Regions from separate parts of the Photobacterium sp. 53610 genome, predicted to be linked through region 1. Evidence: predicted binding sites of a transcription regulator. Region 1 holds the regulator's gene; each other region holds the start of a gene.

What was found. The regulator CRP, encoded in region 1, controls carbon source genes, mostly activating them, when cyclic AMP is high. The targets are predictions, from matches to a motif close to TGTGANNNNNNTCACA.
Region 2: the regulator CRP is predicted to act here: its motif matches at 1,842-1,857, upstream of mlc (sugar metabolism global transcriptional regulator Mlc).
Region 3: the regulator CRP is predicted to act here: its motif matches at 1,366-1,381, upstream of SPK40_RS21625 (CTP synthase).
Region 4: the regulator CRP is predicted to act here: its motif matches at 1,863-1,878, upstream of cdd (cytidine deaminase).

What each region holds. Positions count from the first base shown of each region.
Region 1 is NZ_JAXOFS010000008.1:17,578-20,910, reverse strand. It holds gene astD (succinylglutamate-semialdehyde dehydrogenase) at 1-181, shown strand, start outside; gene SPK40_RS17275 (DUF1338 domain-containing protein) at 218-1,012, shown strand; gene SPK40_RS17270 (hypothetical protein) at 1,112-1,321, opposite strand; gene crp (cAMP-activated global transcriptional regulator CRP) at 1,504-2,136, opposite strand; gene SPK40_RS17260 (OsmC family protein) at 2,411-2,815, shown strand; gene SPK40_RS17255 (YheU family protein) at 2,849-3,070, shown strand; gene SPK40_RS17250 (phosphoribulokinase) at 3,197-3,333, shown strand, end outside.
Region 2 is NZ_JAXOFS010000001.1:1,303,658-1,306,990, forward strand. It holds gene SPK40_RS05915 (LON peptidase substrate-binding domain-containing protein) at 1-53, shown strand, start outside; gene SPK40_RS05920 (thiol-disulfide oxidoreductase DCC family protein) at 59-433, opposite strand; gene mlc (sugar metabolism global transcriptional regulator Mlc) at 535-1,752, opposite strand; gene queE (7-carboxy-7-deazaguanine synthase QueE) at 2,028-2,696, shown strand; gene SPK40_RS05935 (hypothetical protein) at 2,886-3,333, shown strand, end outside.
Region 3 is NZ_JAXOFS010000017.1:36,930-40,262, reverse strand. It holds gene SPK40_RS21625 (CTP synthase) at 1-1,283, opposite strand, end outside; gene mazG (nucleoside triphosphate pyrophosphohydrolase) at 1,454-2,269, opposite strand; gene relA (GTP diphosphokinase) at 2,355-3,333, opposite strand, start outside.
Region 4 is NZ_JAXOFS010000001.1:800,892-804,224, forward strand. It holds gene SPK40_RS03775 (DMT family transporter) at 1-695, opposite strand, end outside; gene cdd (cytidine deaminase) at 868-1,755, opposite strand; gene SPK40_RS03785 (CidB/LrgB family autolysis modulator) at 1,998-2,675, opposite strand; gene SPK40_RS03790 (CidA/LrgA family protein) at 2,675-3,052, opposite strand; gene SPK40_RS03795 (winged helix-turn-helix domain-containing protein) at 3,116-3,333, opposite strand, start outside.

The DNA of each region.
Region 1 (3,333 bases):
GAACCGCAACCGTCAGCTGACGGGTGCCAGCGGTGATGCACCGTTCGGTGGTCCGGGTGCGTCCGGTAACCTGCGCCCAAGCGCTTACTACGCCGCGGACTACTGTGCGTATCCAATGGCATCCATGGAAGGAGAGGCAACCGAACTGCCTGCTCAGCTGTCTCCGGGGATCCAACTGTAACTATTGCTTAACCCGTATTGACGAGGGAACCGCAACATGGAAAGAGTGGAAAAACTGTTTGATGCCCTGTGGCAGGACTACACAACCCGTCTTTGCCCTTCGGCCGCTCAGGTGCACGATCTGCTGACAGAGGAAGAGCCTCTGCTGAACGATCACATTGCCCTGCGTACGTTCAATCTGCCGGGTGTGAGCCTGGATGTGCTGGCTGCACCATTCATTGCGATTGGTTACAAGCCGTGCGGAACGTATCACTTCGAGCAGAAGAAACTGTATGCGGAGCACTTTGAGCATCCGAACCCGGCTGCACCAAAAGTCTTCATCAGTGAACTGCTGGTCGGACAGTGCTCGGCGGAGCTGCAAAATACCGTGCGTGAGCTGGTGAAGCAGATTCCTGAAGGCGCAATGAAGGATGGTGCTTTCCTGTACGGCGGCCGTTTATGGGATCTCGATTACGCGACCTATGAGAAGCTGGCCGAGGAAAGTGAGTACGCGGGTTGGGTTGCTGCCCATGGCTATGGTGCGAACCATTTCACCGTCAGCGTAAATCAGCTGGAGCAGTTTGCGGAAGTTGCAGAGGTGAACAGCCTGCTGCGCCACAACGGCTTCACCATCAATGAATCGGGTGGTGAAGTGAAAGGTAGTCCGGAAGTGCTGCTGGAGCAGTCATCAACGATGGCTGATCGGGTGGAAGTCCGCTTTACCGATGGTATCCGTTCAATTCCAGGCGGTTTCTATGAGTTTGCCAAGCGGTATCTGCAGGAGAACGGGGAACTCTACCCGGGCTTTGTGGCTGCGTCGGCTGACAAGATCTTTGAAAGTACGAATATGTAAGACAGGTATCTTTGCTCTGTCATTAAACAGCGGCCTCTGGGCCGCTGTTTTTTTATCTGGGGTGTCTGAATGCCATATCTCGTGCTGTGAGAGGGCTTGTCAGTGCTGTTGATCCAGCGGTTGCATCCAGTCATCCGATTCACTTGGGGGGCTGGTCAGACACAGGTAGGCTTCCTGCTCCAGAAGCTGCCGGGGAGACTGAAAACCTGTCATTTCAACCGAGGCAGAGAGGAAACGTCCTCTGGTTACGACAGGGCGCGGGGGAAGCTGATTGTGCTGGGCATTTGGGGCAAAACGTTCGATATCCATATCTGCACATCCACATAGTACTGATACGCCAAATGTAGCAACAGAGGGATGGAAGGCAACTGAAAAAATGTGAAGTGTCCTGAGAAAACAGCTGTAATCACAGGGTATGCCCGGCAGAAATAAAAAAAGCCGCGTTTGCGGCTTTTTATTGTACTCACATTGGCTGCATCACCGGAGAGTGATCAGCGTGTTCCGTACACAACGATGGTTTTACCGTGGGCAGAAATCAGGTTCTGCTCTTCCAGCATCTTCAGAATGCGGCCAACGGTTTCACGGGAACAGCCAACAATCTGGCCGATTTCCTGACGGGTAATTTTGATCTGCATGCCGTCCGGGTGAGTCATGGCATCCGGTTGTTTTGCCAGATTCAGCAGGGTCTGGGCAATACGGCCAGTCACGTCCAGGAATGCCAGATCACCGACTTTCTGGCTGGTGACTTGCAGACGGCGTGCCATCTGTGCGGACAGACGCATCAGGATATCCGGATTAACCTGGATCAGCTGACGGAATTTCTTAAAGGAAATCTCAGCCACTTCACATGGTGTTTTCGCACGAACCCAGGCAGTACGCTCCTGGCCTTCTTCAAACAGGCCCAGTTCACCAATGAAGTCGCCCTGGTTGAGGTAAGACAGGATCATTTCCTTACCTTCTTCATCCTTGATCAGAACGGCGACGGAACCTTTGACAATGTAGTAGAGGGTCTCTGCTTTCTCGCCAGCATGGATCAGTGTACTCTTCGACGGGTACTTATGAATGTGGCAGTGAGAAAGGAACCACTCCAAAGTTGGATCTGTTTGCGGTTTACCTGGAACCATATTACTAACTTCCTCTGCAGTGTGTTGCCCAACAACGTCATTCCTTGCATTGGGGTTGGGTAGAACAATACTATTGTTTGCCAACTAGCATATTCAGTCAACGGCTGGGCTGCAAGCGCATGTGAACATTCAGACCAAGAGTTTAACTTTTTTCGTCATGCATTGCTTGATATTGCGCGGGGATAAATGAACATTTTGGACACTTTACTGTGCACATGATCACACCGTTGTGACTTAGTGATAAAATCCGGGTTTTTGTAGTAAGGAGTAACGCATGCAATCACGTGTGAAATGGGTCGAAGATTTGACTTTTATCGGCCAGTCTAACTCGGGCCACAGTGTGGTCATGGACGGGAACGGCGGCAGTAAAGCGCCCAGCCCGATGGAACTGGTCCTGATGGCTGCCGGAGGCTGCAGCTCGGTGGACGTGGTCGATGCGCTGAAAAGTGCCGGTCAGGTGATCACCGCCTGTGAGGCACAGATTGATTCCGTGCGCCGCGAACAGGCACCGCGTTATTTCACCTCGGCCAATCTGCATTTTGTCGTCACCGGTCATCATCTCGATGACGCTCAGGTTGCCAAAGCTGTCAGCGATTCACTGGAAAAGTACTGCTCCGTGTGCCTGATGCTGGGCAAAGGCGTGACCCTGACTCATTCTTACCAGATTGTCGCGGCATAAGCCGTTGTCATCTGGGTTAATCAGGTAAGTTGTATGATTATTCCCTGGCAAGATATCGATGCTGAAACGCTGACCAACCTGATTGAACACTTTGTCCTGCGCGAGGGCACCGACTACGGTGAGCAAGAGCTGAGCCTGGCGCAGAAAGTGGACAAGGTACGCCAGCAATTGGCGGCGGGAGAGGCCGTGATTATGTATTCCGAATTGCACGAAACGGTGGATATCAAACTACGTCGCTCGCTTCGCACAGAATAAAGCTGCCATACTCAGAGGTGACAGCAGAAAACGGAAGCTGGCGCCGACGGATGCGGTCGGATGCTTGACTGCATCCATTTGCCCTGTTAATAACTGATTCCGTTTGGATAAACGACAAGGTATGTCATGTCTGCAAAACACCCAATCATTGCAGTAACAGGTTCCTCCGGAGCAGGAACGTCCACCACTTCGGAAGCTTTCCGCAAGATGTTTAATATGCTGAATATCCATGCGGCATGGCTGGAAGGGGACAGTTTTCACCG
Region 2 (3,333 bases), on a different contig from region 1:
TGTCATTCCTGCATAATGTCATCGACGAAGAACTCAGACACGAAGATCTCTGACGATTTCAGCCACGGCCCTCACGGGCCAGTCGCTGATCGACCATACGGCGATAGATAGCCGATAACAGATGACGGATCCCCGGCAGTCCCATCAGAAATGCAACCGGCCGGAGCCACCATACCTGATTCAGTAACAGCATGTAGGCATCCATTTCCCGGTGAACAATCCCCTGCTGATCCTGTACATGCAATTCCCGTAACGCTTTTTCCGGAGATATGCCCAGCGCTTTCAGTGCTTCATCCTGGCCGGTGATGTCATACCACTCCACCAGTTCCGGATGACGGCTGAGCCAGGATTCATACCATGCCCTGTCCCGCACACAGCTTGGGCAGGAACCGTCATAAAAAACCCGAATCCGTTTCATGTCTTTGACCTCCAAGCCATGTTCCTTCTCTAAGTCTGGCTGAACCCAATAAAAAACGCAGCCATCGCTATCGAAATAAGCAGTGGCTGCGCTGCATGATTCGTGTCAGGAAAAGTTTATCCTTCCTCGATCAGTTTCAGTAACAGATGTCCGTCATACATTGCCTGCTTCACCAGAGCCGCAGCCGGCATGGTGGCCTGGGTGTAAAAACTGGTTTCTTCAATCCGCAGATCCTGGTTATAAACCGGCAGGGACTGACTCTTCACACATTCCATAATCGCCGGATACAGAACACTTTTCGCCTGATTGAACTCTCCGCCAATCAGGATCTTCTCCGGATTAAACAAGTTCACCATAATGGCAATTGCCCGGCCAAGGTTGAAACCCAGTTCGGTGATGACCCGGAACGCCAGCGGATCCCCCTGCACTGCCGCCTCACAGATATTTTCGATGGTCAGCGCCTGCCCATAGAGCACAGAAGCTTCACCCAGCGTTAACCCGGTTTTAACCTGATCTCTCACCGCCTGCAAACTGGCGACGGTTTCCAGACATCCTTTATTCCCGCAATGGCAAGGCAATCCATCCGGTTTAATCTGGATATGACCAAGCTCACCAATATTACCGATCCGGCCCTGAAGCACCTGATTATCAAGGATAATGCCTGCCCCGACGCCGTGATGTACTGAAATCAGAATCGAGTTTGCCACATCATTCGCATTGCCAAATAACTGCTCCGCCAATGCCCAGGAACGGGTGTCGTTACCGATGAAGACCGGCAGTCCCGTGGCCTCATGAATGGCAGGTCCCAGCGGCAGGTCTTTTACCTCGTAATGAGGCATCTGCAACACCAGTCCTTTTTCCGAATTCACCAGCCCCGGCAGAGAAACAGCAATGGCGGTGATCCGATCCAGTAACTTGGCATGCCGGGCAAAGAATGAATCAATCTCAGACAGCAGCTTATTCAGGACATCATCCTGTTTCAGCTCCGCGATGTCCTGTCTCTCTTCGAACAGAATATCGCCGCCCTGCTCGTGCAGAGCAATCGTCAGATAACCGCGACCCAGCCGGATGCCCAGAAACTGCCAGCCATCATTATCCGGGACCAGACCGATTGCCGGGCGCCCCCGGCTGCCGGATTCCAGAATTTCAGCTTCTTTGATCAGGTGGCCATCAAACAGCTCACGGGTAATTTTGGTGATACTGGCGGGCGCCAACTGACTTTTCTTCGACAGTTCAATCCGGGAAATCGGGCCGTACTGATCGATGAGTTTGTAGACGCTGCCGGCATTATTTCTTTTGATGTGATCGATGTGACCGGGCTGAGCGACATACATGCGCGGACTTCCTCTGACAATATATAGGTATGAAGAGTATGGAATTTTTTTACAGTGCGAACTAATTGTGAAGCGACTTATGCCAAGGGCGTGAGCCCAGTCACGACAAACGTATACCTTTTCAGCCCATCTCTGCCGTTGTCACTGTGCTGCTTCAAATACAATGGGAATGGAGACAATCCGTTCAGGTTTTGACATAATACGCGCCCTTCAGCGTTCAGGGTACCTGAAACTGCCCGTTTTCACGTTAATTAGTCAGATGTTTTGAGGTCGTCGTGTACAAAATCAATGAAATCTTTGAAACCATTCAGGGAGAAGGTGTTTTCACTGGTGTGCCGGCCATTTTTGTCCGTTTACAGGTCTGCCCGGTTGGCTGTGCCTGGTGTGATACCAAGCAGACCTGGAGTGCCGAGCCTCAGGACGAAGTGAACGTGCAGACCATGATCGCTAAAAAAGAAGACGCGCCGACCTGGACCGCACTGGATGCCGGCGGCATTGTGCAGGTCCTCAAAGATCAGGGCTACACCGCCCGGCATGTGGTGATCACCGGCGGAGAACCTTGTCTGTACGACCTGCGCCCGTTAACTGAAGCCCTGGAAGACCATGGATTCCGCTGTCAGATTGAAACCAGCGGCACCTATGATGTTCTCGCCACTGAGGCAACCTGGGTCACCGTTTCACCGAAGATCAATATGAAAGGGAAACTGCCGGTCCTTGTGTCAGCACTCGAACGTGCCAATGAAATCAAACACCCGGTCGGTACCCAAAAAGACATAGACCAGCTTGATGCGCTGCTGGCAGGCGTCAGTCTGAAAGAAGATGTTACGATTGCGCTGCAACCGATCAGCCAGAAACCCCGAGCCACTGAGTTGTGCATTCAGACCTGTATTGCACGGAACTGGCGCCTGTCAATTCAGACACACAAATATCTGTCGATTGCCTGATTTTTCAGGCATCACCCGGTTCCCCCGAATCGCTGTCTCAATTCTCAGACGCTGTCTCAAGGGCTGAGACAGCCTGTCTGGTTTAACAATTACCTACTTCCGCCTTACCTATACTCACCCCAAACACGAAACCAAACGCACACCATGTTTGGTCAAAAAATACAGCATTTATCGTTCAGGGGAAGGATTATGCGCGCCTATCTGATGATTGGCCTGAGCCTGCTATTGGCTGGCCTGCTTTCTGCGTGTGGTGGTGGCAGCGGCGAGGCTGGCATCAAGCCTGCCGAATTACCACCCGTCAAAACCAGTTTCACCGTCACGGTTGATCTTCCCGCCGGCCTGAATACCGCTCAGCAAGGGAACCACTGGGATCTGATCAGCAAGGCCTATGCGGCGACGCCCACATTGTTACAGGACAACTTCGCAGTGCTGATCCTGAACAGCCAGGGCAAAGTCATGGGACAGACTGAGATTACGGATTTCCAGCAGGATGACAGCAATTACACCATCACTGTCCAGAGCCCGCTCCTGCTGCAGGGCGTTCTGGTGCTTGATCTGGATGGCCCGCCTCAGTTTGCCATCGGTGATCGCCTGCCAACAGATTTGTTCCTGACCCCGCTAACCGATACTGAAATCG
Region 3 (3,333 bases), on a different contig from region 1:
TCTTCAACGTTCCCTTCGCTGTCAACCCACTCAGTGATCAGACCCACAACCGGATAAGGGGATTTCGCATCAAACTCAGTGGAATGTGCACCAGTCAGGCCAGCCACGTTACGAGCGAACTCAATCAGAGCCACTTGCATGCCCAGACAGATGCCCAGGTACGGAATTTTGTTTTCACGCGCATACTGCGCTGTCATGATCTTGCCTTCAACACCACGACCACCGAAGCCGCCCGGAACCAGAATTGCGTCCAGGCCTTCCAGCATTTCAACGCCTTTCGACTCAACGTCCTGTGAATCAACATACTTGATGTTCACAGACAGACGGTTTTTCAGACCGGCATGTTTCAGCGCTTCGTTGACTGACTTGTAAGCATCTGGCAGCTCGGTGTACTTACCGACCATACCGATCGTCACTTCGCTGGTTGGATTCGCTTCTTCATAAATCACGCGTTCCCACTCGCTCAGATCAGCTTCTGGCGCAGTAATGCCGAAACGCTGACAAACCAGCTCATCCAGACCCTGAGACTTAATCAGCTGAGGGATTTTGTAGATGGAGTCGACGTCTTTCATCGAAATCACAGCTTTCTCAGGCACGTTACAGAACAGTGCAATCTTGGCACGTTCGTTCGCAGGAATCATGCGGTCAGAACGGCAGATCAGCACGTCTGGCTGAATACCGATAGACAGCAGTTCTTTCACTGAGTGCTGAGTTGGCTTGGTTTTCACTTCACCCGCGGCAGCCAGATATGGCACCAGCGTCAGGTGAGTAAAGATGGCACGCTCACGGCCCAGCTCAACCGCCAGCTGACGGATCGCTTCCATGAATGGCAGGGATTCGATATCACCCACAGTACCGCCCACTTCGACAATCGCAATGTCGTGGCCTTCGGCACCGGCAATCACACGCTCTTTAATCGCGTTTGTGATATGTGGGATCACCTGGATGGTCGCACCCAGGTAGTCACCGCGACGCTCTTTACGCAGTACGTCTTCATAAACACGGCCTGCGGTAAAGTTGTTGCGCTTGGTCATCTTGGTACGAATGAAACGCTCGTAGTGACCGAGGTCTAGGTCGGTCTCTGCACCGTCTTCCGTAACGAATACTTCACCGTGTTGAATGGGGCTCATCGTACCCGGATCAACGTTGATGTAAGGGTCTAGCTTCATCATGGTCACTTTCAGACCACGGGCCTCTAAGATGGCCGCTAGTGATGCTGCAGCAATACCTTTACCTAGGGAGGATACAACACCGCCCGTCACAAAAATGTAATTCGTTGTCATGTTAAACCTGGAAGATTTGGTGTAGAGGATAAAAAGTATCTGGACGGGAAATTAGTATACCAGACACATTTTATTGCCACAACGTGAAAACTATCACAGTATAGACGACAGGTTTTTGTCCCAAATCAAGCCCAAATGCCTTGACGGTTTAAATGCAAGCCGGTTAGCGCTTACTCCCCCGATTGGCTCTGTTTTTCCTTCTGTTTAACTTTTTCCCACTCGGCATCAAGCTCATCCAGTGAGCAGGTATCTACGCGTTTTCCTTGTTCCAGGACACTTTGTTCTACTGCGCGAAAGCGGCGTTCGAACTTTCGGTTGGCCCGGTGCAGCGCCATTTCCGGCTTCACTTTCAGGTGACGGCTGAGGTTCACCACCGCGAACAGCAGATCCCCGATCTCTTCCTCAATTCTGTCCTGATCAGGGATGGCCTGATGGGCTTCTGCCATCACCTCATCCATTTCTTCCTGCACTTTTTCGACGACCGGGCCCAGCATTAGCCAGTCGAAACCATATCTCGCACAGCGTTTCTGGATTTTATCGGCCCGGTTCAGTGCGGGCATGGCTTTGGGGATATTCGCCAGAATGCTGTCGTCCAGCCCTTTTTCTGCACGCTCTTTGGCTTTTTCCGCTTCCCAGTTGGCGTGAATGGCAGCTTCATCTTCAAAACGCTGGTCGGCAAACACATGCGGATGACGCCGGATCAGCTTGTTGTTGATTCCGCTGACGATATCATCAAATTCAAACAGTCCCTGTTCTTTCCCCAGTTGGCTGTAGAAAATCACCTGAAACAGTAAATCCCCCAGCTCTTCCTTCACTTCAGCCCAGTTTTCTTCAGCAATCGCATCCGCGACTTCGTAAGCTTCTTCCAGGGTATGCGGCACGATTGAGGCAAAATCCTGCTGGAGGTCCCAGGGACAACCGCCGTCCGGATCCCGCAGTTTTGCCATAATAGCCTGCAATGTGTTGATGGGGGCTTTCTCGCTCATGATGACCGTATCCTGCTCTGTTCATAAAACGAAGCGGGCCGGTGCCCGCTTCTGCTGAATGGTTAATCTCGTGAATCTGCCAGATTCAGTGTAACCGTCTGGCCTCGACCACATCTTTGACCTGTTCCAGTCGCTTGAGGACCCTGCCCAGCGTATCCAGGTCAGTCAGTTCGACATCAAAATCCATGATCGACATCTGCTTTCTGAAATCAATCCGGCTCTTCACACCGGCAACCTTGACCTTCTCGTTATGCAGTGTGTTCGTCAGATCTTTGATCAGGCCATTGCGTTCAGATGCCGTTACCCGCACTGTCAACGCGTAACGGCCTGCAAAACTGCCGCCCCAGACCGTGTTGATGATTCGCTGCGGCGCTACATGACGCAATTCTTCCAGCTGTTCGCAGTCACTGCGGTGCACCGAGATCCCCCGGCCCTGAGTCACAAAGCCTGCAATGTCATCACCGGGGATCGGCTGACAACAGCGCGCCAGATGCGTCATCAGGTTATCGACCCCTTCCACGACCACTGCATCACGCTGCGGTTTTTTCTGACTGGCCTTGTTACTCGCTTCCGTCAGGCGCTCCAGCAATTGCTGATCTTCTTCTTCCGCGGTCGGTTTGTTCACCAGCGCATTGATGTGGTTGATCACCTGGTTGATACGCAGGTCACCGCTCCCGACACCCGCAAAGAGTTCGTCGGTCGAATTCACGTTGAAGCGTTTCAGAGCATAAGCTTCGGCGTCTTTCATCGTCGCGCCGATTTTGTGCAGTTCCTGCTCCAGGATCTCCCGGCCGGCCGCAATATTCTTGTCTCTGTCCTGCTTCCGGAACCAGGCATGCACTTTGGCACGGGCACGGCTGGAATTCACAAAGCCCAGGTTCGGATTCAGCCAGTCACGGGACGGATTGGGTTCTTTCTGGGTGATGATTTCCACCTGATCACCCATTTGCAGGTGATACGTGAAAGGTACGATACGTCCTTCGACTTTGGCACCGATACAGCGGTGTCCCACTTCTGAGTGAATGTGGTAAGCAAAATCCAGCGGGGTCGCATTCTGCGGCAGG
Region 4 (3,333 bases), on a different contig from region 1:
TTGGCAATGGCCCAGTTGGCCAGCGCAGTGAAAACACCGGCTCCCAGCAGAAGTAACCAGGTTTCCCGGCCTTCAGGCATGGTGAAATCCGGCACGGCCAGAAACAGGTTAAAGGGGGTAATCAGCAGCAACAGGTAAACGACCATGGTGCTCGGGGAGTCATGGTGAGACATCTTCTTCACCATTAATGAATAGCTTGCCCAGAAAAATGCCGCACCCACCGGCAATAATGATGCCCAGTTAAAATTGTCGGACCAGGGCTCCAGAATGATCATTGCGCCACAAAACCCAGCCAGCGTCGCAACCCAGCGGACAAAGCCGACTTTTTCTTTCAGCAGTAAACCTGAACCGACGGTGGCAAAAAGGGGAGACGTCATCAGTAATGCAATGCCCTGCCAGATGGGCACCGGATATGCGAGTGCCCAGAGCCACAGCTGAATACCAATCACAGACAGGAAAACCCGGAAACAGTGCATGCCAAAATGTTGGGTTTTCAGCGACTGACGCAGCCCGATACTGTACAGCCAGGGCAGCATGACAATCAGCGCGATAAAGTACTGGATCAGACCGACAGTTGTTGAAGGCAAATGAAAAACTACACTCAGGTATTGCGCCATGCTGTTGACCACAGCAAAGGCTGATCCTGCGGTTAACATCCAGCAGGCACCCTGAATTGGATTGTGTCGATGCGTCATAAGTATTGTTCAAGTCAAAAATAATCTGGAATCATACTCTGATGACTGCATAGCACCAAATATTTATTCATAAAAAAAGCCGACAAAACAAGCGGCTTTGACGGCTACAAGGAAAGTCGTGAGGGAATGAATTGCTGAATCCGTTTCAGCCAGTTTCCCTGTTTTTATCGGGTCAGATTGCTGCGTATGACAGCTGGATATCCGGGTGAAAGCTTTCCAGCGTGTTTTGTGTATCAGCCAGCAGACTGACTAAAGAACTCTTCTGCTCAACCAATGCGGCTTCAGCAATGTCTGACAGCGAATAATTCGCCATATTCATATCGATCATCGCCACCTGTAACGGCGGAAGACTTGGGTTGAATGCCGCGTTTTCGGCATACATGCCTGTAAAGATCCGGCCATCTTTGGCTTTCAGTGCGACACCGGCAAAGTTTTTACTGTAAGGCGCGTGAGACTTATCTGCAGCCTGACAAGCGGCCTGAAGGAGTGCATCGTCTGAATCCAGGCTCAGACCTTTTGAATGGTCTGACAACAGCAAATCGGTGATGCCCAAATCAGCAGGTCCGAAGGATTCCGGTAAGTACGTCTGCAATGCTTTTGGTGTGCGCTCAGGTAACTGAACCATGAGGCTTTGTGCCGTGCTGAGTTCATTCATAAACTGGCGGCAGTGGCCGCAAGGCGAGTAATTTACGGTGATATCAGTGATACCCGTTTCGCCTTTCAGCCACGCGTGACTGATGGCCGATTGTTCCGCATGGACCGTCTGAGACATCGACGTCCCTTCAAACTCCATATTTGCACCAAAGTAAAGTCTGCCGGAGTTGCCGCGTGCAATCGCGCCGACATAGAAATTCGACAGGCTGGCAATGGAATAGGCAGCAGCAACTTTCAGCAGCTGAATACGCAGGTCTGCATCTGACAGCTGAGTCACAGTCATCAGGTGTTCAAATTCTTCTTTGCTCAGAGTGGCGTCAAAGCCTGGAGCAGTCATGACAGGCTTCAGCGCCTGTGACAGTTCGAGCGGGAGTTGGCCTAAAGCGTCCATAACTTCAGCGCGCATAGTGATTCTCCTATGTGAATTCACTAAAGCATTCTAGAGCAGTCAAGAATAATTATTGTGATCATGGTCACTATTGATCCTGGGTTATTTCATTCTTATTGCATTTTAGTGAGTGTTATCACAGGTTTTGTGAGAAATGTGTCTGAATTTCAATGCAGTAAAGATCGCATAAGTGTGCATCTTTCCTATGGGAGCAGATGCACACAGCGTTTGTGATATTTCTTCCGGGAATGTGTGAAGAATTATTGAAAAACAGATAACAGCAACGGGTAGATGACCGGGGCGAGCACTGCCGTAATCACACCACACAAGACCAGAGCCAGAGAGCTGAATGCGCCGTCTTTGTAGTTTTCCTCGGCAGCTTTGGCCGTTCCTAACGCATGCGCCACTGTCCCCATACTTAAGCCTTTTGCCATCGGATGGGTGATGCGGGCAAGTTTGAACAGCGGGTAACCTAAAACGGCGCCAAAGACACCTGCGATCAGTACCATGACCGCGGCCAGTGAAGGAACTCCGCCAATCTGCTGAGCCACGGCCATGGCGATGGGTGTTGTGACCGATTTTGGCAAAATACTGGCGGTCAGCTGTAAATCGGCGCCCAGTGCCAGCGCGATTGCTGTGCCGGCCAGCATGGACAGAACGCTGCCGCACACACATGCCGTCACAATCACTTTCCAGCGGCTGCGGATTTGAGGCAACTGTTCATATAGCGGGAATGCCAGCGCAACCACCGCTGGTTCCAGCAGATAATGAATCCAGCGGTTGTCTGCAAAGTAGGTTTCATAAGGCACGTTGAGGACCAGCAGCAGCGGAATAATAACCACCAGACAGATCAGCAACGGGTTGAGCACCGGATGCTGAAAACGCTTCGACAACAGACGGGCCAGCCAGAATACGATCAGAGTGACGAACAACCACATCAATCCGACTCCTTACGTTGTACATACCAGCCGACAAACAACAGGACAATCAGGCTGCTGCCGAGGGTGCTGAGCAGCACGGGCAGGGCGTTGGTCTGAAGCAGATCCAGATAATTCATGAGTCCGACCCCGACAGGGACGAACAGAATTGCCATATGGCGGATAAACAGATGACATCCGGGCTTGGCCCAGTTCGGTGGAAGCAGTCCGGCAGAAAGTGCCGCAAAAAGAAACAACATGCCAAGAATGCTGCCCGGAATGGGGATCTGTGTGAGAGATTGGAATCCTTTCCCGGCCATCAGAAAAATGGCAATGATTGCAAATGAACGCAAGTAGCTCATATACACGAGGATGAAGATGAATGGTGTCGCAATCATACAAAAAAGGTGGGATCTAAACCACAATTCTTTGAGGTCTGCACTTGATCCAACACAAACGGCTTACATATTCGACACGATCACCATAGCCACACCTGCCGCTGCCAGCAAAATGACAGATAACTTATGCATCAGGCTGTGCCTGACAATATGTTCTGTTGCCGAGACTTTCGGGCGACTTGTTTTCACGGCATTTTGGGGAGGATGCCGTGGCGGTTTGGGAGGTAAAGCCGTTGGTTGCTGAAAACGGTGGATATGACGGCAGGTTTCTTTAGGTAAGG